DNA from 3 places in the Hungatella sp. SL.1.14 genome. Region 2 is predicted to be linked to each of the others. Evidence: predicted binding sites of a transcription regulator. Region 2 holds the regulator's gene; each other region holds the start of a gene.

Region 1 (6,863 bases), on a different contig from region 2:
AAACAAGACCACGCCGTTTGACTTCTATCAGTACTGGAGAAATGTAGGAGACGCAGATGTCTTAAAATGTCTCCGCATGCTGACCTTCCTGCCGATTGAGCAGATCAATGAGATGGATCAGTGGGAGGGAAGCCAGTTAAATCAGGCAAAGGAAATCCTGGCTTACGAGCTGACAAAACTGGTTCACGGCGAGGAAGAGGCGGAAAAATCTCAGAAGAGCGCCCGTGAGCTGTTTACCGGCGGGAATGCGGCTGATATGCCAACCTGTGAACTGACGGATGAGGCTTTCAGAGACGGAACCATCGATATTCTGGATATTCTTCATAAATCCGGCCTTGCCGGTTCCCGTTCCGAGGCGAGACGCAATGTGGAACAGGGCGGCGTATCTGTTGACGGCAATGCAGTCAATGATGTGAAGGCTGTATTTACAAAAGAGAGTCTGCAGGGAGAAGGCGTCGTAGTGAAGCGCGGTAAAAAGAAATTTGTGAAGGTAATTGCAAAATAGAACCGGGAAATGGGACGCTTTATGGAGCTGCAGCTCCATAAGAATCTGTAAGGTATGTAAGATACAGAGGGAAGCGGTAAATGCTTGTGGCGTTTACCGCTTCCCTCTGTTTTCCGGTTTTCAGCTGTCTGTGCTGAGTGGTACGTATATCTTAATGAAGAACGCCGTCTGCATCCGGGGTGAAGGTCTTCGCCCTGGTCAGCATTTTTCCGTTTTCCTGTAAGTAGTAGGTTTTTCCGTCAAGCGTGAGGAAACCTGTCTGCATGACGCCGGTTTCCGGATTTAAGTAATACCAGTCGCCGCTGTCGTTTAACCAGCCTTTGTGGAGGCTTCCGGTACTGTCATAGTAATACCAGCTTCCGTCCCTGGAAGACCAGCCGCGAGGTAACAGCACGTCACCTGTGCCGTCTGTACCGGCTGAGCCGGCAAAGGCTACGATTTTATATGCAGTATTGGAACCGGACTGTGTCCAGACGAGACATTTCCTGCCTTTTACCAGGTCCTGCAGGGTGACGATATTTCTCGTGAGATAAGGGAGAATCTGTGTGTCGGACTGAACGGTATAGGTCGTTTGGTTATCCGCCTTGATGGTACCGGAAACGCCGTCGCCGGCAACCGTTAACGCATCGACTGTAATATAGTCCGGGACTTTGAAGTCGGCCGGGATGCTGCAGAGAATCATCTCTCCATGGGACATCGGCGGAAGACTTAACGTCATGGCCGGACTGATATAGGCGTAAATGGTTTCACCGCTTGTCAGTGCATCAAGTGAGACGGGATATCCGTTTACTGCGTCCAAAATTCTGGTTTCTTCTGATACATTGATGATAAACTCCTGTCCTGCAAAATCTCCGTCCTGGCGGGTAATGGACAGTCGGCCGTTGCTGGTCTGATTTACCGTTCCATAGATCCTGACGGAAGAAGGAGCCGTACCTGTATCCGCCTTTGATCGGAACGCAAATCCAGAGGCGAAGACGGCTGTGACGCATAAAAGTGAGAGAAGCAGACTTCCGGTTAATTTTTTCATTGAAGACCTCCATTAAATTCGTTGTGTTTTTCGATTGCTGCCAATTAGATTATAGCAGGTTGGAAGAAAAATGAAAATTAAGAAAGGTTTACAAATACTTACAATGATAAAGGGGAAATGGAATGGTAAAAAAATCAAAGATTTTGCGATCGCAATCTTGTAATAAACTATATCTTGTGGTATTATCATTTGGTGAGCATTGATAACAGTTATTAATACTGATTGTTGAAAAAACGAAATAAAATGATAAAACTTTGGAGAATGGCGGGAAAAGAAATGGATATCAGAAAAAGAAACGGTCAGCCGGAAGCATACGAGTGCGGAAAGATAAAGAGTGCCATCCTGTGTGCGTTTGCCAGTGTGAATCAGGAGCCTGGAAGGGAGCGGATGGACAGGATCATGAGCCTGGTGGAAGAGAAAGTGGATGGCGCGGTGAAGGATGGGAGTCCTCTCAGCGTAGAACAGATTCAGGACATGGTGGAGCAGTCTCTGATGGAAGCCGGATGCTACGAGGCGCTTAAGAGTTTCATCCTTTATCGGAATGAGCGGAGTAAGGAGCGCGGTGTGAGACAGGATCTGGTCCGGTATTTTCCTGATGTTCCCGATATGGAAGCCGTTTTAAAGGAGATTCAGAAAAAGTGGACCGGCACTGCATATCGGCTGGAGCACCTGTTTATGAAGTTTTCAGCCTTCTATAAACAGGGGATGACGGAGGCGGAGAAGCTGTCCGCCTTAATTCAGGCCGCCGTGGAACTGACCACTCAGGAAGCGCCGGACTGGGAGTATATTGCAGCCCGCCTTTTAATGGTCCGCTTCAGGAAGAAATTAAGATCCATGGAGGCGAAGTATCAGATCAGCAGCTTTTACGATAAGCTGTATTTTCTGACTGCCGGGCAGCTTTACGGCGACTATATTCTGGAGCATTATACCAGGGAAGAGATCGAGACGTGTGAGGGCTTTCTGGACGGCACACGGGATCAGCTGTTTACGTATTCCGGTCTGGAGCTGCTACTCTCCCGATATGTGATCCGCAGCCGGGAGAACGTCCCGTTAGAATCCCCCCAGGAAATGTTTCTGGGCATCGCCCTGCATCTGGCCATGCTGGAAAAGAACGACCGTCTGGAATGGGTGAGACGTTTTTACGATATGCTGAGCACGCTTAAGGTTACCATGGCGACGCCGACCCTTTCCAACGCGAGAAAGCCGTACCATCAGCTGTCCTCCTGCTTTATCGATACGGTTCCGGACAGTCTGGACGGGATTTACCGCAGTATTGACAGCTTTGCAAAGGTCAGCAAGTTCGGCGGCGGCATGGGGCTGTATTTCGGTAAAGTCAGAGCCGCGGGAAGTGCGATTCGGGGCTTCAAAGGCGCGGCCGGAGGTGTGATACGCTGGATCAAGCTGGCGAATGATACTGCGGTGGCGGTGGACCAGCTGGGCGTGCGCCAGGGGGCAGTGGCCGTATATCTGGATGCATGGCATAAGGATCTTCCGGAATTCCTGGCACTGCGCACCAACAATGGAGACGATCGTATGAAGGCGCATGACGTATTTCCGGCAGTCTGCTATCCGAACCTGTTCTGGAAGCTGGCAAAGGAGGACATCGATGCGGACTGGTACCTGATGTGTCCCCATGAGATCCTTACGGTAAAGGGCTATTCGCTGGAAGATTCCTATGGAAGGGAATGGGAGGAACGGTACTGGGAATGTGTTGCCGACCACAGGATTCATAAGCGCGTGATTCCGGTGAAAGAACTGGTCCGCCTGATTTTAAAGAGTGCGGTGGAGACGGGAACCCCGTTTACCTTTAACAGGGATCTGGTCAATGAGGCGAATCCAAACAGCCATAAGGGAATCATTTACTGCAGCAATCTCTGCACGGAGATTGCACAGAATATGAGCCCGGTGGAGCAGGTGGAGCAGCGCATCGAGACAGTAGACGGCGAGACAGTGGTAGTGACCGTGACGAAACCGGGGGATTTTGTGGTATGTAATCTGGCCAGCCTTTCCCTGGGCAAGATCGACGTGACAAATCGGGAAGAGGTCACCAGACTGACACAGTATGCGGTGCGTGCGCTGGATAACGTAATCGATTTAAACTTTTTCCCTGTGCCGTATGCCAGGATTAACAACATGAAGTACCGGCCCATTGGCCTTGGCGTCAGCGGTTACCATCATATGCTGGCTAAAAACGGAATTTCCTGGGAATCCGAGGAACATCTGGCATTTACTGACCGGGTATTTGAGTGGATTAATTACGCGGCAATTGAGGCCAGCTGTGATAATGCACGGGAAAAGGGGGGCTACGAACTGTTTGAAGGGAGCGACTGGCAGACGGGCGCCTACTTCGAGAAGCGGAAGTATCATTCGGAAGAATGGCTCCGGCTGAAGGAGAAGACAGCGGCAAACGGTATGAGAAACGGCTGGCTGATCGCCATAGCGCCGACCAGCAGCACCAGCATGCTGGCGGGTACGACGGCAGGTCTGGATCCGATCATGAACCGCTATTATCTGGAAGAAAAGAAAAACGGGCTGGTGCCCAGAGTGGCTCCGGATTTGTCTCCCGAAACATTCTGGCAGTACAAGAACGCCCATTATATTGACCAGCAGTGGTCCGTCCGCGCGGGAGGAATCAGACAGCGCCATGTGGACCAGGCGCAGAGCATGAACCTCTACATCACCAACGAATATACCTTAAGGCAGGTGCTGAATCTTTACATTCTGGCCTGGGAGTGCGGGGTAAAAACGATTTACTATATCCGCTCCAGAAGCCTGGAGGTAGAAGAGTGTGAGGTATGCTCCAGTTAAATACAGCAGACTGTAAAAGAGGAAAGGAAAGATCATGGAACAATTAATCAGAAAGCCGTTATTCAATCCGGACGGCGATACCGATGTCAGAAACCGCCGCATAATCGGCGGCAATACAACGAATCTCAACGATTTTAATAATATGAAATACACCTGGGTAAGCGACTGGTACCGGCAGGCCATGAACAATTTCTGGGTGCCGGAGGAGATCAACCTGGGGCCTGACGTGAAGGATTACCCCATGCTGGACGCGGGGGAACGGAGAGCCTACGACAAGATTCTGTCATTCCTCGTATTCCTGGACAGCATTCAGACCGCCAATTTACCGGCCATCGGCGAATATATTACGGCCAATGAAATTAACTTATGCCTGTCCATCCAGACCTTCCAGGAGGCCGTCCACAGCCAGAGCTACAGCTACATGCTGGACACGATCTGCGAGCCGCAGACCAGGAATGAGGTACTCTACCAGTGGAAAAATGATGAACACCTGCTTGCCAGAAATACCTTTATCGGGAATCTCTATAACGAATTCCAGAAGGACAAGAGTCCCTTCACATTCATGAAGACCGTGGTAGCCAATTTCATTCTGGAAGGAGTTTACTTCTACAGCGGGTTCATGTTCTTCTATAACCTTGGCAGGAACCATAAGATGCCGGGTTCCGCACAGGAGATCCGGTATATCAACCGGGATGAGAATACTCATTTATGGCTGTTCCGCAACATGATTCTGGAACTGAAAAATGAGGAGCCGGAGCTCTTTACCCCCGATCGGGTGGAGGTTTACAGAGAGATGATTAAGGAGGGCTGCCGCCAGGAGATCGCCTGGGGCCATTACGCCATCGGAGACAAGGTGCCTGGACTGACGAAAGACATGATAACGGATTATATTCAGTATCTTGGCAACCTGCGGTGTATGAGCCTTGGCTTTGAACCGATTTATGAGGGACATGAAAAGGAACCGGAAAGTATGGCCTGGGTATCCCAGTACAGCAATGCCAATATGATAAAGACGGATTTCTTTGAGGCCAGAAGTACGGCTTATGCGAAAAGCAGCGCTCTGGTAGATGATCTTTAAATCCGGCAGATGACCATGAAAAGAAGCGGGCATGAGGACAGTTTTAGAAAACTGCCTTCATGCCCGCGATGTCATCCATGGTCATGGCCCGGGAAATCCGGTCAAAATCCTGTTGAATCCGGACGTAAATATCAAGAATCGGCTGGCACTGGATTCTGGTCGCTTCCATGATCTCATCATAGTCGGAAATCATGAGCTCCACGATATCGGCGTCGATCAGGCCGTCGTCCTTCATCTCTGTAATAATGGAGCAGATTCTATCTTTGGAAAACGCGGTCTTGTAGCTCCTGGTACCGGAAAGCGCGCTGATAATATCGGCAATCGCCACGATCCGTTCTCCGGTGCTTAAGTCAGCGGCGGTCAGGCCTCTCGGATAACCGGAGCCGTCGAGCTTTTCGTGATGACGGAGGGCAAGACATTTGACCGTCTCCTCGATCACATCCCCGAATATCTTTTCTGTGATGTCCACGTGGGTGCGCATGATATTCATGGCCTGCGGACTTAATTTCCCCGGATACTCCAGGATTTCCACCGGAATTCCGATCTTTCCCAGGTCATGAAGCATGGAACCGCAGACGACCTGATTGCATTCCTTTTCGCTCAGCCCCATGCGCTTTGCCAGTTCCGAGCTGATGGTTGTGGTGGTGATGGTGTGAGTAACGGTGTGGCGGCTGCGGAAATCAATGGTGAAGATGAGCATCTTTAAGTAATCTGTGATCTCATCCTGGGTAAGCGGTATCTCGGAAAGCATCTGGAAAAATAAAGCTTCCGCGTCGTTATTTCCCTCAAACGGAGTGTGGAAATCACAGGCTGCAGCGAGATCTGTGATTACGGGCGCGAAATTTGTGCCGCTGTCTTTTTTTAAGAGAGCCAGGGTCTCCTCCCAGGTCAGGTGCTGTACCTCCATGGCCACGTCAATGCGGTCGGCTGCGTGGAGAACCTGTGCAAGAAGCCGGATTTCCTCCGGAAACGCCTCCAAATGCTCCAGGACCTGCCAGGCTGCGTGATGCAGAAGAATGGCTCCGGCAAGCTTTTTAAGCGGGGAAAAGTATTTGATGAACAGATAGCCATAGATGGAGTGGGCCAAAACGTCATCGGTGTCAAACTGAAGCATTTTGGAAATTTCGTCGGTCTTATAGGCGCCGATATCGTGAAGAAGGGCCAGAAAACAGACGTCCCGTATTTTGCGGGCGTCATCGTGAAAATATGGCTTCAGCATCTCTGATACAATATAGGCCACTCTGTAGCCGTGATTCATCAGGCGGGCGTCCACATAGCTGCAGGAACGGCGGATGATTTCCAGTATTCCACGGTTGTCGATGGGATCTGTATACTGCATAATTGTTCTCCCCTGGTTTCGTTGTAGTAATCATGAGTATAAGTGTAGCATAGTTTTGGAAAAAAGTCATGCGAATGATTGCCGACGGGAAGAATCAGTTGTAGAA
Region 2 (6,863 bases):
AGAGGCGAAAGAACGGGCCATGGAGCTTTTGGGGCTCGTAGGGCTTGCAGACCGTAAGGATGCGTATCCGTCCCAGCTTTCGGGGGGACAGAAGCAGAGAGTGGCGATCGCCAGGGCGCTGGCCACCAACCCGAAGATCCTTCTGTGTGATGAGGCCACCAGTGCTCTGGACCCCAACACCACAAAATCGATTCTGGCACTGTTGAAAGAAATCAACAAATCAATGGGAGTCACCGTGGTAGTGATCACCCACGAGATGTCTGTAATCGAAGCGATCTGCGACCGTGTGGCGATCATAGACCAGAGCCATATCGCGGAGGTGGGGAGTGTGACGGAGATCTTTTCCGAACCGAAGTCAAAGATCGGACGGCAGCTGATCTTAGGCGACGCGGCCGGACAGGCGGCAAAATTCGGAAAGTCCAGGAGGGTGAGAATCTCCTTCGACGGACGTTCCTCTTTCGAGCCGGTGTTATCCAATATGATCCTGGCCTGTAAAGTGCCGGTGAATATAATCCATGCAGAGACGCGCGACATAAGTGGAACCGCCATGGGGCAGATGGTGATCCAGCTCCCCGAGGAGGAGGTCGACGCAAACCGGGTAGTCAATTACTTAAAAACAGCTAAAGTACCATTTGAGGAGGTGACGGATTATGACATTTGATGCCGCTACATTTGATATGCTGAAGGCCGGGATCTGGGAGACGCTGTTCATGACCTTCACGTCGTCCTTCTTTGCCTATTTAATCGGTATTCCGCTGGGAATTATCCTGATTGTAACGGATAAGGATGGAATCCGGCCGGTTCCGTGGCTTCAGAAAATTCTCGGTCTGGCCATCAACCTGCTTCGTTCCGTACCGTTTATTATCCTGCTGATCATGGTGATTCCGATTACCAAAAAAATTGTGGGAACAACGCTGGGAGCCAAAGCAGTGATTCCGCCGCTGGTAATTGCAGCCGCGCCTTATGTGGCGAGAGTCGTGGAGTCGTCCTTTAAGGAAGTGGATGCGGGAGTGATCGAAGCTGCCAAGTCCATGGGGGCTTCCACCATGCAGATTGTATGGAAGGTGCTCCTTCCGGAAGCGAAGCCGTCCCTGCTTGTAGGCGCCGCACTGTCAGTGACCACCATCCTGTCTTATTCGGCCATGTCCGGCTTCGTAGGAGGCGGCGGCCTGGGAGATATCGCGATCAAATACGGCTATTACCGCTATCAGACAGAGATGATGTTCGTGACGGTGGCAATTCTCGTTATTATTGTACAGATTATACAGGAGGCGGGCATGAAGCTGTCCCGGGTCAGCGATAAGCGAATCCGGTAGAGGCATAGTCTGGCTGTAAGATTCAGAAAGTAATGGCCGTAAGGCGTTACCATAGACACGATCACCCGCACGCTCTGCGCGCGAGTCACCGTATCACCAAAAAGCGCAGGAAACTGCACACCAAAAAGGAGGAAACAATTATGAAGAAATCACTTTACGTACTGGCTGCCGCGTTTTTTGCAGCGGGAGCACTGACCGCCTGCGGCGGAAACAACAAGGAAACGACTGCCGGGACGACAACAGCGGCTGTCACAGAATCCAAAGAGACGGAGAGCGCTGCACCGGCCGATGAGACAACGGCAGAAGCCGGAGAATTAAAGAAGCTGGTAGTTGGAGCTTCACCGGCGCCCCATGCAGAGATTTTAAAGGCGGCAAAGGACATTTTAAAAGAGAAGGGATACGATCTGGTAATCAAGGAGTATACCGATTACGTACAGCCGAATCTGGCGCTGGAGTCCGGTGACCTGGATGCCAACTATTTCCAGCATTTCCCATACTTAGAGCAGTTCAACCAGGAAAACGGCACAGATCTTGTATCCGCAGGTGCGATCCACTATGAGCCATTTGGAATCTATGCCGGAAAGACCGCTTCCCTGGCAGACTTGGCCGACGGAGCACAGGTTGCGGTACCAAACGACGTATCCAACGAGGCGAGAGCGCTTCTGCTGCTGGCCGACAACGGTCTGATCGAGTTAAAGGAAGGCGTTGGCCTGGAAGCGACAAAGAACGATATCGTAAAGAACGATAAGAACTTAAAGATCATGGAGATCGAGGCTGCACAGCTTCCGCGTTCTCTGGGTGATGTGGACATCGCCGTAATCAACGGCAACTACGCCATTGAGGCAGGCTTAAAGGTATCGGATGCGCTGGCAACCGAAGACTCCCAGTCGATCGCAGCAACCACCTACGGAAATGTCGTAGCGGTTCGCAAAGGAGAGGAGAAATCCGACGCAACTCTGGCTCTGATCGATGCGCTGACGAGCGAGACAGTGAAACAGTATATTGAAGATACGTATCAGGGTGCCGTAGTTCCGTTATTCTAAACGAAACAGGAAAATTCTGCTGTATATCATACCGTTTCGGATAAAAATGAATATGGTACAAAAAAAGGGAACAGATCAGGATAAAACAATCTGTTTCCTTTTTTGTGTACAGATTCGGGAACTCGATTTTATTTGGGACGATTTGGCAAGAAAAACTTAATTTTACAGATAGTGATTCGTATTGTATAATAGGTAAATATATACATAGTTACAAACAGGAGGAATGGGAGGCAGGATATGGAAGACGACAGGCAGTACGAATACGATGGTCCTGATTCCGAGCGGGAATCAGTGCATGAGGAACCGGCGGCCATGGGAGAAAAGCCGGCAGCCGCTGGCGGAGCAGCCGCGGACCGCTGCGAAGAATCAGGCGGCGGAATCGGGCAGGGATTCGATGAAATGGATCGGTATCCGGATCAATACAGCAGACAGCCTGAGGAATGGACGCAGGCCGGATATCAGCAGGAAGAAAACTATCAGGCCGAATATCGGCAGGAAGAGAATTATCAGAACGAATACGGACAGAACGGATACCAGCAGCAAACCGGATATTACCGGGACGAATACCGGCAGGCGGTAAATTCAGGATATAAGCAGCCGCAGAGACAGAGCAGCATGGCATTGGCCTCTCTTATCATGGGGATTATCGGGATCGTTACCTCCTGCTGCTGTTACGGCGGGCTGATTTTTGGCAGTCTGGGAATTTTATTTGCGCTGTTGTCGAAGGCAGGGGACACGATGGAGGGATACGCCAGGGCGGGTCTTATCACCTCGGTGATCGGGCTGTTTCTGGCGGCCATGGCTTTGATATTTGTATTTGGAATCATGAGCTCATCCCTTCTGTCAGGAGGTGTATATTAATGAAGACAACATCGTCGGATCTTAAAAAACGCGCGAAGCTGACGCTCTCGGGCAACTATGGGACGGCTGTGGGAGCCATGCTGATTGTGGACGTCTTTCTGATCGTTATTTGCATGGTTTTTATCGGTGTATCGATGGCCGGTACCTTTTCGATAATTGGCGGAGCAGGCTACATTCGAAGCAGTATGACGCGCTCACTGGTCATGATGCTGGTGATCTATTTTATCGCCATCCTTCTGATTTATCTTGTGATGGCCGGAATCCGGAGAATGTTCTATCATATGAGTACAGGCCGGCCGTTTGCACTGGGGGACATGCTGTTTGCGTTTACCCACAGACCCCAGCGGTTTTTAGGCTTATATTTTATTAATATGGCATTCGGCATGGCTGCGGGGATTCCATACTTTGTGGTGAGTTTCTCCGCGCGTATTACAGGATATATTCCCATCCTGATGGCGCTTCAGTTTCTGATGTATCTGCTGCAGCTCATCGGAATTGTCGTGTATTCGCTGTACTTCAAGATGGCGGGCTACCTCCTGATGGAGGACCCTGAGCGAACGGTGATCAGCTGTCTGCGGGAGAGCGCGGCTCTGATGAAGGGGAATAAGGGACGCCTGTTTTATCTCGATCTCAGTTTTATCGGAATGTATTTACTGGGGGCAGGATCCTTTGGAATTGGATTTTTGTGGATTTTACCGTATATGGAAACGACCATGATTCACTTCTATCTCGATATCAATGCCGGACGGAGGCAGGAAGAGGCCTGTTATGATCAGGAACCGTTTTATGACGGCAGCAGCGGCTTCTACGAGAACGTGACAGAGTAACAAATTGTATCACACACAGGAAATGCGCATAGAATACACTAAGGAATATAGAAGGTGCAGGCTATGCGCATTTCAGATCTCAAACAAAAAGAAGTGATTAATATCTGTGACTGTAAACGCCTCGGTTATGTGGGTGATGTGGATTTTGATATGGATACGGGCTGTCTCCTGGCGATTATCGTTCCCGGACCGGGCTGCTTCTGCGGATTTCTGGTCAGAGAAAAGGAGTACATCATTCCTTACAGTGACATCTGTCAGGTAGGGCGTGACATCATCCTGGTGAAAGTAGATCTGGAAAAAACTGAGGAAAAATGCAAGATATAGTATAAGTTGTGCTTGCGAATCTATGGATTGTGGGGTATGATATACATAATTAAAAAGTAAGGGATCCGGAGCCGGGAAAACTGTGTATTCTGTTTTGCGGCTCCCGTATTCTGTACAAAAAAACAGTGGATTCCTCCGCTTTGCAGTGAAGGAGCGGGGAATCGCCAACAGGAGGATAGCGACGTGAAATGTCCATTTTGTAATGAAGCAGACACAAAGGTCATTGATTCAAGACCGGCAGATGACAACAGCTCCATCAGACGCCGCAGGCAGTGCGAGAAGTGCGGAAAGAGATTTACAACGTATGAAAAACTGGAGACTCTGCCGCTGATGGTAATTAAGAAGGACGATTCCAGGGAAGTCTACGAACGCTCCAAACTGGAAAAGGGAATCCTTCATTCCTGCCACAAACGTCCCGTTTCTTCCCAGCAGATTGATTCCATGGTGGATGAGATCGAGACGCAGATTTTTAATATGGAAGAAAAGGAAGTCTCCAGCGCTACGATCGGAGAGCTTGTGATGAAAAAGCTGCAGGAGGTCGATGAGGTGGCCTATGTCCGTTTCGCCTCCGTATATCGTGAGTTCAAGGATGTGAACACGTTTATGGAAGAGATCGGAAAATTATTGAAAAAGTAGGACGAGGTATGTTTAACAGATTTTATCCGGATGAAGACGTGGCCTCTGCGTATGATATTCCGTATGATGCTCTTTATAAAGAAGGAGTCAGAGGCGTAATTTTTGATGTAGACAACACCCTGGTGCCCCATGATGCGCCGGCGGATGAGAGGGCAAAGAACTTATTCTCTTATCTGCGGGCACTGGGCATGGACACCTGCCTGCTTTCCAATAACAAAGAGCCGCGGGTGGCAGCTTTTGCAGAAGCTGTCGGCGGCTCTAACTATATCTATAAGGGCGGGAAGCCGGGCGTGAAGAATTATAAGAAGGCCATGGAACTGATGGGGACAGGCTTACAAAGCACGATCTTTGTGGGAGACCAGCTGTTTACCGACGTATATGGAGCCAAACGGACGGGAATTAAGAGCTTTCTGGTGAAGCCGATCAATCCCAGAGAAGAGATTCAGATTGTATTAAAGCGGTATCCGGAAGCCCTCATCTTATTTTTTTATCGCAGGGACAAAAAGAGGAGACAGTATGATAAGCGGAAAAAGTAAAGTTTGCGGGGTCATGGCGTATCCGGTGGAGCACTCCATGTCGCCGCTTATGCATAATTATTATTCGGAACAGACGGGAACCGATCTTGCCTATATCCCTCTCAAGGTAGAGCCGGGCTGCGTGGAAGCGGCGGTGAAGGGGGCTTATGCTCTCAATTTTACCGGTTTAAACGTTACGGTTCCTCATAAGCAGGAGGTCATGAAATATCTTGCGGAGATCGATGAGGATGCAAAGGCCATCGGCGCCGTCAATACGCTGGTACGGACAGAGGGCGGTTACAGGGGATATAATACGGATGCGGCAGGACTGAAACGGGCCATGACGGAGGCGGGAATCGAAATCCGTGACCGCTCCTGCATTCTGTTCGGTGCGGGGGGAGCGGCCAGGGCGGCAGCCTGTGTGCTGGCGAAAGAGGGCGCGGCTGTGATTTACGCTCTGAACCGGAGCGTGGAGAAGGCGGAAGCACTTTCGGAGATCATCAATGAGCGGTACGGCCGCCGGGTGATGATTCCCATGGCGCTGGCGGATTACGGAAGGCTGGAAGGCAGCTCTTATCTGGCGGTTCAGACAACCAGTGTGGGGATGCATCCCAATGTGGACCATGCTCCGGTGGAGGACGAAGAATTTTATAGAAAGATCGACACGGCAGTGGATATTGTGTACACGCCGATGGAGACAAAATTCATGAAATACGTCAGAGCGGCCGGAGGCAAGGCCGTCGGGGGGCTGGACATGCTGATCTACCAGGGCGTGATTGCATATGAGCTGTGGAGTCCGAAGACCGTGTTTACCAGAGACATCATCGACGGCGCACGAGTCATGATGCGGGAAGAACTGGAGGCAGCGCGATGAGGAATGTGATTTTGATCGGCTTCATGGGGGCCGGGAAGACGACTGTAGGAGAGCGGTACGGGAAGAAACACGGACTCCCCATGGTGGATACAGACTGGCTGATCGAGGAGCGAGCCGGCATGACGATCTCGGAGATATTTGCCAGAAAGGGCGAGGAAGAGTTTCGGAAGACAGAGACGGCGGTCCTTCAGGCGCTGCTTTCCGATACGCAGGAAAAGGTCATTTCCGTGGGAGGCGGGCTTCCTCTGCGGGAAGAGAACCGGAAGCTGTTAAAACAGCTTGGAACGGTGGTTTATCTGGAGGTGAATCCGGAGACCGTGTTAAAACGGCTGAAGGGGGATACGACAAGGCCGCTGCTGCAGGGCGGAGACGTGACACAGCGTGTGAAAGAGTTCCTTGCGGTCCGCGGTCCCATATACCGGGAGGCGGCAGAAATGATCGTGGATGTGAATGACAGAACCGTCGAT
Region 3 (6,863 bases), on a different contig from region 2:
AAGAATAAAGTGAATATTTATGACATTCCTATTGTGACGATTACGGAGCAGTATCTCGATTACGTAAGTCACATGGAGACGGAGGATTTGAACGTTGTCAGTGAATTCCTGGTGATGGCGGCGACGCTGATCGATATCAAGTCCCGTATGCTCCTGCCGAGAGAAGTGAATGAGGATGGCGAGGAGGAGGACCCGAGAGCCGAACTGGTGGCGCGTCTTCTGGAATATAAGTATTACAAGTATATGGCGTTTGAACTGAAGGAGAAGGAGGTCGGCGCGGACCGTCTGCTCTTTAAGGGGCCCACAGTTCCGCCGGAGGTGGCGAAGTACGAGCCTCCGGTGGACTTAGATGGCCTGCTGGACGGACTGACGCTGGCAAAGCTACAGGAGATTTTCAAGTCTGTCATGAAACGGACGGAAGACCGGATCGACCCGGTAAGGAGCCGGTTCGGCAATATCACGAAAGAACCTGTGAGTTTGGAGGACAAGATTACCTCGGTGCTTCAGTACGCCAGAATTCACCGCAGATTTTCTTTCCGGGGAATGCTTGAGAAGCAGGCGGATAAGACGGAGGTCGTAGTGACATTTCTGGCGCTTCTGGAGCTGATGAAGATCGGTAAGATTCATCTGACCCAGGAGCATTTATTTGACGATATGCTGATCGAGACGCTGGAGCCGGAAGGTGAGGAAGAGGATCTGGACTTATCGGAGTTAGAGGAAGATATCGAAGGGTATAGAGAAGATGAAGAAGAAGTGGGAGGCGCAGGAGTCGCTGCCGATGGAGGAACTGAGAGAGATTACGAATGAAGAGCGAGAGTATGAGGCCGTGATCGAAGCGGTCTTATTTACCATGGGCAATTCCGTCGAGGTGCGACAGCTGGCAGCCGCGATCGGGCAGGATGAGGAGACGGCCCGCTCCGCCGTGAAACGGCTTCAGAAGCAGTATGAGGCCGGCCGGAAGGGAATGCAGATTATTGAACTGGAGAACAGTTACCAGATGTGCACCAGGCCGGAGTATTATGAGAATCTCATCCGTGTGGCAGCTACTCCGAAAAAACAGGTGCTGACGGACGTGGTTCTGGAGACGCTGTCGATCATCGCCTACAAGCAGCCGGTTACAAAGATGGAGATCGAGAAGATCCGCGGCGTAAAGTCCGATCACGCAGTGAACAGGCTGGTGGAATACAATCTGGTATACGAGGTAGGCCGCCTCGATGCTCCGGGCCGTCCGGCGCTGTTTGCAACGACGGAAGAGTTCCTGCGCCGGTTTGGAATCGGTTCGACTCAGAACCTTCCGACTCCCGATCCCGAAACTGCGGCTGAGATCCGCATGGAGGTGGAGGAGGAGTTAAAGGGAAGCGGGGAACTGCTCCCGGAGGATGAGGTGCTTCTGGATGAGATTCCCATCGCGGAGATGAGAGCGGGAGCGGAGGAAGCAGCCGTGACCCGACAGGAGAGTGAAGCCGGGTTTACAGAAGCCAGCTCCGCAGACAATAATAGAAACGAACTACAGCCAAAAAGTGCTGATAACCAGGAGGACATACAGTGACAGAAAAGATCAGAATTAAATACTTTACAGATAAAATTGAGCGTTTATGCTACGTCGGAGGCAAATCCGACTGGATCGACTTGCGGGCGGCAGAAGAGATTACATTAAAGGCCGGAGAGTTTCGGTTAATTCCTCTTGGAATCGCCATGGAACTGCCGGAGGGCTACGAGGCCCATGTGGTGCCGAGAAGCAGTACGTTTAAGAATTACGGTGTGATCCAGACGAACAGCATGGGAGTGATCGACGAAACATACTGTGGGGACAATGACCAGTGGTTTTTTCCGGCTTATGCCCTTCGTGATACGGTGATCCGTGTCAACGACAGAATCTGCCAGTTCCGCATCATGAAGCACCAGCCGGAGCTGTCCTTTGAAGAGACGGACAGGCTTGACCATGAAGACCGCGGAGGCCACGGAAGTACCGGTAAGCAGTAAGCTCCCCGGATGGAGAATTGAATATGAACAGTTATTCCAGAGTGAAAACGGGTTATAATAAGAAGAAAATAAAGGTGCTGATCCTGACGGCCGGTCTGTGCATGGGGCTGACCGTCGGATGCGGGAAAAGTGAAAATAAATATACGTACCGCGATGCAGGAATAGAAGCATTGAATGCTGGGGATTATGAAAGTGCGATTGCTTCGTTCGACGAGGCGATTAACGCCTCCAACGCACTGGTGGGAGCGTTTGATATCGACGTACTGAAATACCGGGCGGAAGCCGAATACCGGGCCGCGGATTACCAGGCGGCCTCGGATACCTACGGGATTCTGATTCAGGTGGATCAGGAACGGCCGGAATATTTGAACATGCGCTGTGTATCCAGGGCACAGACCGGTGATTTAAACGGTGCGCTGGAAGATTATAAGCGTGCTTCGGAGCTGGATACGGAGAAAAATGCTCCGGGCAGGGCGGAGGCGCTTCTCGCGGCCGGAGCGGCGTTAGAGAACCAGGGAGCTGCCGCCGAGGCTATGGCGCTCTATGAGAGTGCAAAGGCGGAAGGCATCGAAAGCGCCGAACTGTATAACCGGATGGGCCTCTGCAAATTTGGGGAAAAGGATTATGAGACGGCTATTACCTGTTTCGCCCAGGGGTTATTAAAGCCGGACGCCGCCTCAGTGCCGGACCTGATTTATAATCAGGCGGTTGCGTACGAGTACAAGGGAGACTTTGACAAGGCTCGGGAGCTGATGGAGCAGTATGTGGCAGGAAACAGCTCGGACGAAGAGGCTGCGCGGGAACTGGAATTTCTAAAAAGCAGATAAGCCGCTGTGTTATTTTGAGTGGTATATGAGCCTCAAAGGTTGGGTTGGAATAAAGATGAGGTAATGGATTAGGAGATCAATGGCTGATTTAGTGGAGTTAAAGGAAATCGAAGAGCGGGTCATACTGGTGGCCGTGAGTACGGAAGAGGGAAGCCTGGCAGCCTCCTCCTTGGATGAGCTGGAAGAGCTGGTAGAGACGGCGGGAGCCGTCACGGTGGATAAGATGATCCAGAACCGGGAGCGGATTCATCCGGGCACGTATCTGGGCAAGGGAAAGATCGAAGAGGTGAAGGAGCGTGTCTGGGAGCTGAATGCCACCGGTATTGTCTGCGACGACGAGCTGTCCCCCGCACAGCTTCGGAATCTGGAGGATGCCCTGGACACGAAGGTTATGGACCGTACCATGGTGATTCTTGACATTTTTGCCTCCAGGGCGACCACCAGGGAAGGCAAGATCCAGGTGGAACTGGCCCAGTTAAAGTACCGGGCTGCCAGACTGGTGGGAATGAGAAATTCGCTCTCCCGTCTGGGCGGCGGAATCGGAACGAGAGGTCCCGGCGAGAAGAAGCTGGAGGCGGACCGCCGTCTGATTCACGACCGGATCGGCCAGCTAAAAGCGGAGCTGGAGGATGTGAAGCGCCACAGGGATGTGGCCAGGCAGCAGCGCACAAGGAATCATACGCCGGTGGCAGCCATTGTGGGCTACACCAACGCGGGAAAGTCCACGCTGCTCAATACGCTTACGGACGCCGGAATTCTGGCGGAGGACAAACTGTTTGCCACGCTGGACCCGACGACCAGAAACTTAGAACTTCCCGGCGGGGAGCAGATTCTTCTGACCGACACGGTCGGATTTATCCGGAAGCTGCCCCATAATCTGATTGAGGCGTTTAAGAGCACACTGGAGGAGGCAAAATACTCGGACATCATCCTTCACGTGGTGGACTGCTCCAATCCCCAGATGGACATGCAGATGTATGTGGTCTATGAGACGCTGAAGGATTTGGGGGTTCACGACAAGGAAGTGATCACGGTCTTTAATAAGATCGATGCAGCAGGTGAGATGAGGATCCCCCGCGATTTATCTTCCGATTACCAGGTGAAGATATCGGCAAAGACCGGGGAGGGACTGGATGAGCTCCTCAATCTGCTGGAGAGTATATTAAGGAGCCGGAAAGTATTCCTGGAGCGGGTATACCCCTATCAGGAAGCCGGAAAGATTCAGCTGATCCGGAAATACGGACAGCTTCTGAAGGAAGAGTACCGGGACGACGGCATTTTTGTCAGCGCCTATGTGCCTGCGGAGATGTATACAAACCTGATTTAAAAGCGTAAATGTACGGCTGTGAAGCACATCGGACGAAATGATGGTTGAGAAACTGTGGCAGTTGTGTTATACTGGCAGACAGTCCGCAGTTTTGCGATAAGTGACTTGAAGCTTATAAGAAAACATAATAAGACACAATATCTGGTTTTAATGTTTTTTGCGAAACCAGATATTGTGTTTTCGTTTCTCTTCTGCTATAATAAACAATGCACCGGTTAAGGCGGTGTCACGGTTGTAAAAGGAAAGGAGTCAGGTATAGATGATAGCAGTATTGAAAAGAGATGGGGAGGTCGCTGAATTCAGTCTGAATAAGATAACGGAAGCGATAAAGAAGGCATTTAAGGCTACGAAGAAGGATTATAATAATGAGATTCTGGAGCTGTTGTCCCTCCGTGTCACGGCAGACTTTCAGGAAAAGATGAGAGACGGCCAGATAACGGTTGAGCAGATTCAGGACAGCGTTGAGCATGTTCTGGAGCAGACCGGTTATACGGATGTGGCAAAGGCCTATATTTTATACAGAAAACAGAGAGAAAAAATCCGTAATATGAAGAATACCATCCTGGACTACAAGGATGTGGTAAACAGTTACGTGAAGGTGGAAGACTGGCGTGTCAAGGAGAACTCGACTGTTACATATTCCGTAGGCGGTCTGATCTTAAGCAACTCAGGCGCAGTTACGGCCAACTACTGGCTGTCCGAGATATACGATCAGGAGATTGCGGATGCCCACAGGAACGCAGACATCCATATCCACGATCTGTCCATGCTGACAGGCTACTGTGCAGGCTGGTCCTTAAAGCAGCTTCTCATGGAAGGCCTGGGCGGCATTCCGGGAAAGATCACTTCATCCCCTGCAAAGCATTTATCCGTGCTCTGCAACCAGATGGTTAACTTTTTAGGCATTATGCAGAATGAATGGGCAGGAGCCCAGGCATTCTCCTCTTTCGATACCTACCTTGCTCCTTTTGTAAAGATAGATAACTTAACCTACCCGGAGGTAAAGAAGTGCATCGAGTCCTTCATTTATGGTGTCAATACGCCAAGCCGCTGGGGAACACAGGCTCCGTTCTCCAATATTACCCTGGACTGGACCGTACCGGGTGATATGGCAGAGCTTCCGGCCATTATAGGAGGAAAAGAAGCGGACTTCAAGTACAAAGACTGTAAAGCAGAGATGGACATGATCAACAAGGCCTTCATCGAGACGATGATCGAGGGAGATGCCAATGGCCGCGGCTTCCAGTATCCGATTCCGACCTATTCCATTACCAAGGATTTTGACTGGTCCGATACTGAGAATAACAGGCTGTTGTTTGAGATGACTTCCAAGTATGGAACGCCATACTTCTCCAATTATATCAACAGTGATATGGAACCCAGCGATGTCAGAAGCATGTGCTGCCGTCTGCGCCTCGACCTTCGTGAGCTGCGCAGGAAGACGGGCGGATTCTTCGGATCAGGCGAGAGTACCGGATCTGTCGGCGTTGTAACCATCAATATGCCGAGAATCGCTTATCTGGCAAAGGACGAAGCCGATTTCTACAGCCGTCTGGATCATATGATGGATGTTTCCGCCAGATCCTTAAAGACGAAGCGGGAGGTCATCACCAAGCTGCTGAACCAGGGACTATATCCTTATACCAAGCGGTATTTGGGAACCTTTGAGAATCATTTCTCCACCATCGGCTTAATCGGCATGAATGAAGTTGGATTAAATGCCGGATGGCTGGGCGAAGATATGACAAGCACGAAGACGCAGGAATTCACGAAGAACGTATTGAACCATATGAGAGAGCGCCTTTCCGATTATCAGGAAAAATACGGCGACTTATACAATTTAGAGGCCACACCGGCGGAGTCCACGACCTACCGTCTGGCCAAGCATGACAGGAAGAAGTATCCGGATATCAGGACGGCAGGAGCCGAGGGTGACACGCCATACTACACCAACAGTTCTCATCTGCCAGTGGATTATACGGCTGATATATTCGATGCGCTGGATATTCAGGATGAACTGCAGACCTTATATACGTCGGGAACCGTGTTCCACGCTTTTCTGGGTGAAAAGCTTCCTGACTGGGCGGCCGCGGCGAGACTGGTACGCACCATTGCAGAGAACTACAAGCTTCCATACTATACGCTGTCTCCGACGTATTCGATCTGTGCAGAGCACGGCTACCTGATCGGAGAGCACAGCGTCTGCCCGATCTGCGGGAAACGTGCTGAGATTTACAGCCGTATCACCGGCTACTACAGACCGGTACAGAACTGGAACGAAGGCAAGACTCAGGAATATAAGAACCGTACCACCTATGACATTACCGGTTCCGTATTAAAGAAGGGAAACAAGGGAGCGGAGACCGTGAAGGAAGCCGTTCATAATGCGGAGATTCCGGCGGGATCCTACCTTTTCACGACCAAGACGTGTCCAAACTGCAAGATGGCGAAGCAGTTCTTAAAGGATGTGGATTACGAGGTGGTGGATGCAGAGGAAAACGCAGAGCTGGCAGAACAGCTGGGCATTATGCAGGCGCCGACTCTGGTCGTCATCAAGGATGGTCAGGTGAAGAAGATCGCCAATGCATCTAATATCAGAAAGTATGCGGAGACCATTGCATAAGCCATACTTGAGAGAATCCGATTAATAAGAGACAGAGTGCCGCAAAATCACGGGATCATGAGTGGTTTTGCGGTACTTTTATAAAATCATTTTCATATGGAGA

What was found. The regulator NrdR, encoded in region 2, represses ribonucleotide reductase genes. The targets are predictions, from matches to a motif close to CACAANATNTTGTG.
Region 1: the regulator NrdR is predicted to act here: its motif matches at 1,698-1,711, upstream of NE473_RS22075 (ribonucleoside-diphosphate reductase subunit alpha).
Region 3: the regulator NrdR is predicted to act here: its motif matches at 4,271-4,284, upstream of NE473_RS19340 (ribonucleoside triphosphate reductase).

What each region holds. Positions count from the first base shown of each region.
Region 1 covers NZ_JANFYJ010000023.1:16,248-23,110, forward strand. Annotated here, with positions in the region: gene tyrS (tyrosine--tRNA ligase) at 1-505, shown strand, start outside; gene NE473_RS22070 (N-acetylmuramoyl-L-alanine amidase family protein) at 657-1,532, opposite strand; gene NE473_RS22075 (ribonucleoside-diphosphate reductase subunit alpha) at 1,809-4,340, shown strand; gene NE473_RS22080 (ribonucleotide-diphosphate reductase subunit beta) at 4,375-5,418, shown strand; gene NE473_RS22085 (HD-GYP domain-containing protein) at 5,462-6,757, opposite strand.
Region 2 covers NZ_JANFYJ010000015.1:140,873-147,735, reverse strand. Annotated here, with positions in the region: gene NE473_RS17030 (methionine ABC transporter ATP-binding protein) at 1-661, shown strand, start outside; gene NE473_RS17025 (methionine ABC transporter permease) at 651-1,316, shown strand; gene NE473_RS17020 (MetQ/NlpA family ABC transporter substrate-binding protein) at 1,457-2,359, shown strand; gene NE473_RS17015 (DUF4190 domain-containing protein) at 2,597-3,220, shown strand; gene NE473_RS17010 (DUF975 family protein) at 3,220-4,047, shown strand; gene NE473_RS17005 (PRC-barrel domain-containing protein) at 4,111-4,371, shown strand; gene nrdR (transcriptional regulator NrdR) at 4,555-5,007, shown strand; gene NE473_RS16995 (YqeG family HAD IIIA-type phosphatase) at 5,016-5,543, shown strand; gene aroE (shikimate dehydrogenase) at 5,524-6,396, shown strand; gene NE473_RS16985 (shikimate kinase) at 6,393-6,863, shown strand, end outside.
Region 3 covers NZ_JANFYJ010000019.1:1,230-8,092, forward strand. Annotated here, with positions in the region: gene NE473_RS19315 (segregation and condensation protein A) at 1-807, shown strand, start outside; gene scpB (SMC-Scp complex subunit ScpB) at 743-1,549, shown strand; gene NE473_RS19325 (dUTP diphosphatase) at 1,546-1,983, shown strand; gene NE473_RS19330 (tetratricopeptide repeat protein) at 2,007-2,810, shown strand; gene hflX (GTPase HflX) at 2,890-4,137, shown strand; gene NE473_RS19340 (ribonucleoside triphosphate reductase) at 4,397-6,760, shown strand.